2 regions of the Halomonas sp. 707D4 genome follow, and region 2 is predicted to be linked to the other one. Evidence: predicted binding sites of a transcription regulator. Region 2 holds the regulator's gene; the other holds the start of a gene.
The links. The regulator LexA, encoded in region 2, represses DNA repair genes until DNA is damaged. The targets are predictions, from matches to a motif close to TACTGTNTANNTANACAGTA.
Positions count from the first base shown of each region.

Region 1 (3,255 bases), on a different contig from region 2:
GCCGCCAGGGCTTCGAAGTCGTCCTTGCTCTCGATGAAGGCGTAGTCCGTCTCGCCGTCGACCAGGCGCTGGTAGGTCTCTTCTCCGCCGATGAAGCGGAAGTCGCTCTCGCGAGGCTCGTCGACGCGCTCGCCGGCGGCGTCGTAATAGGGGTGACCCGTGCCGATGGCGATGGTGGCAAGCCCTGACTCGATGATCTCGCGACCGATGGCGCTGTAGTCGTTGCGGCTGACGTTGTGGGCCAGAAAGCCTGCCGGCGTCGCGTGGGAGATCTGCACCGAGGAGACCACGCCGAGCGCCCGGCCGCTCTCGACGGTATATTCGCCGATGTGCTTGAGCGGCTGGTCGTCGTTGGACCAGTTGATGGCATTGTTGTAGCTCTTCTGACCCGAGGCCAGGGCCGTGGCGGCGGCAGCGCTGTCGGTGTAGTCGGCGCGCGCGTAATCGTAGCCGGCAAAGTAGCCCTTGTAGTTGCCGAGGCTTCCTTCGAAGACGCTATCCACGCTTTCGTCGTTCCAGAGCTCTGCGGGGTCGAAAGTGACCTGATCGGCATCGCTTCTGGTCGGCGTGTTGGAGGTGTTGAGCGGATGGGTCGCCATGAACAGCTGCGTGTCGAAGTCATCGTAAACTTCGTGGCCCAGCGCCCCGTGGCGGTAGTAGCTCGCCGCGCGGAAGGTTTCGATGCCCGTCCCGTCGGTGATCAGCAGAATGACGTTCTTGGCCGGCCCCTGCTGTGCCGCGGCGCTGCCCAGGGTGGCGCCGGTGACGGCAGCGGTGACGGAAAGCGCCACCATGGAGCGCTTGAATAGCGTTTTCATCGTGTTCCCCTCTTTGATGTTCAGGCGTTGTTGGCGCAGGGAAGCGTAGCGATGAAAGATGACAGTATGGTGATTTACTTGATTAAAAGGCTCTAGACAAAAAACGGCGAGGCGCAAGCGCCTCGCCGCAGGATCACGCGCTTACAGCATGCGCGGAATCTGGGAAGAGTGGTGGTGCAGGATGGGCGCCTCCTTGGAGAGATCCACCACGTAGCTGAAGCGCGCCTCGAAGTTGAGAAGCTCGCCATCGACCTCGAAGCGCCAGTTGTAAAGGCCGGTCAGCGCGGCGATGGTCTCGGAGATTTCCTGCACGATCACGGTCTTCTCGTGGAGAGTGATGCTCAGCCCCGGACGCGCGCCGAGGCGCTCGAAATAATCGCGATGCTTTTCGCGGGTATCGGAAATACGGTTGGAAAAGGTGGGAATCAGTACGGCGTTCTCATCGTAAAGCGACAGCAGCGCTTCGACGTCGGCACTGTTGATCGCCTGCATCCACTCGTTGAGCACGTCTTGGGGGGTTCTCATCGTAATGACCTCTTCGAACAGGGGGGACTTTAATAGGCCGCGGGCTCCGGCGACACTGACGACAGCCTTTGTAACGCTTAGCTTTTCTAAATCAAGCCCGGCACTCTCATATGCAAAGACTATCTTACCCAAATAGACCCGACCTCGCATGTCAAGTTCACTTTGGTCGATATACTGTTGATGGAGACGCGGAGTTTTCTCGTTGCTTGCATCGATCACCCAAGCCGACTACTGTATATAAAAACATGCAACGGGTGACCGACGTGACTTCGATACCCTTGTCGCAGGGCCCGGCCATCAAGGGTCGCGGCGCCACTTTCGATCCGCCCAATCGCTTCGCGCCCACCTGTAGCGTTGCCGAACCCGACGGCTGGTGGCAGGCCGAAACGCCCTCGTCGCTTGCCACGGAGGTGCGCGAGGAACCGACCAAAAGCGCGCTCTCCTGGAACGCGTCGCCGGATCTCTCCTTCGATCGCTCCTTGAATCCCTACCGTGGCTGCGAGCACGGCTGCATCTACTGTTTCGCCCGCCCCTCCCACGCCTACTGGGATCTCTCGCCGGGGCTGGATTTCGAGACACGGCTCATTGCTCGCACGGGCATGGTCGAGCGTCTCGAAGAGGAACTCGCCCACCCGCGCTACGTCTGCCGGCCCATCAATCTCTCGGGCAATACCGACTGCTACCAGCCGATCGAGGCGCGCTACCGGACCACCCGGCGCCTGCTGGAGCTGCTGCACGCTTGCCGCCACCCGGTCACGCTGGTGACCAAGGGCACCCTGGTGCTGCGCGACATCGAGCTACTGGCCAGCATGGCCGAACACCGGCTGGTCCGGGTATTCGTCAGCCTCACGAGCCTGGATGCGAACCTGAAGCGCACGCTGGAGCCGCGCGCAGCGTCGCCTCAGGCGCGCTTGAAGGTGATTCGCGAGCTGAATACCGCCGGCATCCCGGTGGGCGTGCTGGTCTCGCCGGTGATCCCGGGGCTCACGGATCACGAGATCGAACGGCTGCTGGAGGCGGCGAGCCGCGCCGGGGCACGCACCGCCACCTGGATGCTGCTGCGCCTGCCCCGGGAAGTCGCGCCGCTGTTCGAGGCGTGGCTTCACACCCATCACCCCGAGCGTGCCGCCAAGGTGATGAGCCTCGTTCGCCAGTGCCGGGGCGGCAAGACCAACGAGCCCGCCTTCGGTCGGCGCTTTCGCGGTGAAGGCGTGTTCGCCGACCTGATCGACCAGCGCTTTCGCCGCGCCAGCCGCCAGTGGGGCTTGCAGCCGCGTGCCGAACAGGGGCTCGATACCCGCCATTTCCGGCCGCCTCGTGCCCAGCAGGACCTGTTCGATTGAGCCAGGCTCAGCGATGGCGCTTTTTCAGTTCATCGAGCACCAGGGCGAAGAACCCGCGGATCTCCTTAAACTTGGGCCGCGCCTCGACGATCAGGGAGTCCATCTTCTCGAGCTCATGAGCCTGCGCCTCGCGGGCGTCGAGCTCGGCCTTGATCTCGTCGATGATCGCTACCGAGTCGTTCAACATCGCCTTGAGCTCGGCGGTGGAGGTCGTGTGGATACGGCGTTCGATGCTCATGGGACTCTCCTCACAAGACGGTGACGGCGATCAGAAGCGCCGGCAGCACGATGAACACGCCCAGCACCCAGCCGGCCGCCAGGGCCTTGCGCTGCGCCCCTACCCGGCCAAGCCACTGGGCGCCCTTGACCGGCAGCAGGCGCAGAAACGGCACGCCCCCGATGATCACGACGGCGAACAGGTTGAACAGCAGATGCACCACGGCGATCTCGAGCGCCAGCATCGCCGTCGGGCCGGAGATGGCCGTGGCGGCGAGCAGCGCGGTCATGGTAGTGCCGAGGTTGCTGCCGATGGTGAACGGGTAGATCTGGCGCAGCGTGAAGGCGCCGGA
Region 1 is NZ_JAMZBD010000039.1:3,247-6,501, reverse strand. It holds gene BIS11_RS03130 (alkaline phosphatase) at 1-818, opposite strand, end outside; gene BIS11_RS03125 (nuclear transport factor 2 family protein) at 960-1,343, opposite strand; gene BIS11_RS03120 (PA0069 family radical SAM protein) at 1,607-2,686, shown strand; gene BIS11_RS03115 (hypothetical protein) at 2,694-2,924, opposite strand; gene BIS11_RS03110 (Na/Pi symporter) at 2,935-3,255, opposite strand, start outside.
Region 1: BIS11_RS03120 (PA0069 family radical SAM protein) is a predicted target of LexA. The motif match lies at 1,573-1,592, and genes of this name have one in related genera.

Region 2 (3,255 bases):
GAGGCGGCGACGCCCATCGGCTCGTCAGCGGGCGTGCCGTGCAGGTAGATGTAGCGGCGCTGGGAATCGACGCGCCCGCCGCGGTTGACGCCGCGCTCGAGCCCGCAGAGCCACAGGATGCGGGTGAGGATCCAGTCACGCTCCGGGTGCGCTTGGGCAAGCGCCGGGGTGAACACTTCACCGGTGAAGCGCCGCCCGCGAAATACCGCGTTCTCCGGCAGGCCTTCGCCGATGGCGGCGCGCACGTAGTGCCAGCCGCGCGGGGTGCGCCCGCTCCCCTCCTCCTCGCCGACGCCATTGATGCCGGTGGAGATGGCGCACGCGTGGATCACGTCTCGCCCCTGCCAGAGGCACAGCTCCTGCGACTGGCAGTCGATCTCGATCCAGGCATCCTCTGCCGGCGGCAGCTCAGCCAGCTTCGGGGTGAGCATGGGCGGGCTCCTCGAGGGCGGTGGGCAACGGCGCGTGCATGGCGGCGACCACCACCGGGCGCAGGCGGCGCACGAGATCGCGAATCGACACCTGCTCGCCGTACTCCTTGTCGGCGATGTCGCGCAGCGCGTCGAGCCCGGAAAGCGTGAAGATCACCGTACCGAGCATGAAGTGCAGCCGCCAGAAGCGTTCGGCATCGGGAAGCCCCGGGGTTGCCTGGCGTACCAGCTCGACGAAACGGGTGAAGACATCGCCGTACTGCTCCTGGATGTAGCGGCGCAGGTGCCCTTGGGCCTGGCTGTAGGCCAGCCCCAACAGGCGCATGAAGACCTTGAGGCTGTTGCGCTCGGCGGGCACCGTCAGCACCGTGGTCGCCATGGTCTCGAGCAGCACCTCAAGGGGAATCTGCTGCTCGCCATGATGCGCCTGCAGCTCGTCGAGCGCCGCATGGAAGCGCTCGCTGAACGGATCGAGATAGCGGGCGAACACGGCCTGGATCAGCGCCTTCTTCGACCCGAAATGGTAGTTCACGGCGGCCAGGTTCACCCGCGCCTTGCTGGTGATGTTGCGCAGCGAGGTTTCGGCGAAGCCACGCTCGGCGAACAGCACCTCTGCGGTATCGAGGATACGCGTGACCGTATCTGACTGCGCCATGGCGTCCTCCAGAAAACGAGTGTTTAAAACATCGCGGCATAGTAGGCCATTCACGCTCCGGGCTCAATCGTCAAAACGACGGGTTCTGGCCCGAGAAAGCCAGCGCGCGCTTTATAAACCGGGGCTTAGGTCATATACTGGATACAGAGACATACTGTATACTTAAACACATGTTCCGACTGTCATCTTTTTAGTTACCCGTTTACCCTGGAGAGCGCCATGTCACGCCCGCTTACCGTTCGTCAACAGCACGTGTTCGACTTCATCGTCAAGACCATGAACGACTACGGCTACCCGCCGACGCGCGCGGAAATCGCCAAGGCGCTCGGTTTTCGCTCTCCCAATGCCGCCGAGGAGCACCTGCGCGCACTCGAGCGCAAGGGGGCGATCCGCATCATTCGCCACACCTCGCGCGGCATCCGTCTGCCCAACCAGGAAGGCGCCGACGCGCCGGACACCGCCCCGGCCGCCAACGATTCAGCGGATACCAATACCAGCGGGCTGCCGATCATCGGCGAGGTGGCGGCAGGCAGCCCCATTCTCGCGGCGGAACACATCGACCGCTACTGTCCGCTGCCCGCGGAGTACTTCACGCCCAAGGCCGACTACCTGCTGCGCGTGCGCGGGCTCTCGATGAAGGACATCGGCATTCTGGAAGGTGACCTGCTCGCCGTGCACCGCACCGAGCGGGTACGCGATGGCCAGATCGTGGTGGCGCGCCTCGAGGACGAAGTGACCGTCAAGCGCTTCAAGCGCGACGGCCACCAGGTGACGCTGCTGGCGGAGAACAGCGACTTCGCCCCCATCGAGATCGACCTGCGCACTCAGCAGCTCGACATCGAAGGGGTCGGCGTCGGCGTGATTCGCGGCGGCAGCGGTCAGGCGCTGGGCTAGGAAGTCTCGGCCTTCGGCCGACGCTTGCAATCGAGAACGGGGCATTGCGCCCCGTTTTCGTTTCTATCAGCCGAACACCACGGTCTTGTTGCCGTCGATCAGCACCCGATCCTCGAGATGCCAGCGCAGCCCGCGGGCCAGCACCGATTTCTCCACGTCGCGACCGAAACGCACCAGATCCGCCGGCGTATGGCAGTGGCTCACGCGGTGAATGTCCTGCTCGATGATCGGCCCGGCATCGAGCTCCTCGGTCACGTAGTGGCAGGTCGCGCCGATCAGCTTCACGCCCCGGGCGTAGGCCTGGTGGTACGGCTTGGCCCCGGCGAAGGACGGTAAAAAGCTGTGGTGGATGTTGATGATCTGCCCGGCGTAGTGCTCGCAGAGCGCCGGCGGCAGGATCTGCATGTAGCGGGCGAGCACGATGCAGTCCGCCCCGAGCGCCTCGATCTGCGCCTGGACGGCATCGAAGGAGGCCTGCTTGTTCGTCGGGTCCACGGCGATATGGAAATAGGGAATCTCGTACCACTCGGAAAGCGCCCGCATGTCCGGGTGGTTCGAGATGATGCCGACGATGTTGCAGTCGAGCTCGCCGGCCTGCCAGCGGTAGAGCAGATCCACCAGGCAGTGCGACTCCTTGGAGACCATGATCACCACGTTGCGGCGCTTCTGGGTATCCACCAGCGCCCACTGCATGTCGAAGGTGGCGGCGATCGGCGCGAACGCCTTTTCGAGTTCATCGGCGCTCATGCCGATGGAGTCGGCGAGGATCTCGTAGCGCATGAAGAAGCGCCCGGTCTGCAGGTCCGAATGCTGGCTCGCTTCGGTAATGGAACCACCATGCTGGGCGATGAAGCTTGACACGCGGGCGACGATGCCCACCTGATCGGGGCAGGAAACCACTAGACGGTAATAATGCGACATAAATAGACTCGACGTGAATGCACTCTAAAAACATGGCCCGCTGTCAGGCCCTGCCGGCGCTCTACCCGGCAAGGGCGCTAGTGTAGCGCAAGCGGCGATCCGAGGCATTGCGATCATTGTTAGCCGCCTCCGCACACCGTATAGTTAAAGTCTTACTTTTCAGGCTGTTCAAAATCAATGGATCCATCACGCGTTCAACTTCGTCCCCGTCGCCGCCCACCCTTGCGTATTCTGCCGCTGGGTGGCTGCGGTGAAATAGGAATGAACCTGACGCTATATGGCCATGGCGATCACTGGATCGCCATCGATTGCGGCATGATGATTCGCCAGGACCTGCCGAGCGCACCGCTCCAG
Region 2 is NZ_JAMZBD010000247.1:450-3,704, forward strand. It holds gene BIS11_RS11155 (L,D-transpeptidase) at 1-431, opposite strand, end outside; gene BIS11_RS11160 (TetR/AcrR family transcriptional regulator) at 409-1,086, opposite strand; gene lexA (transcriptional repressor LexA) at 1,306-1,980, shown strand; gene purU (formyltetrahydrofolate deformylase) at 2,047-2,901, opposite strand; partial or broken gene BIS11_RS11175 (ribonuclease J) at 3,163-3,255, shown strand, end outside.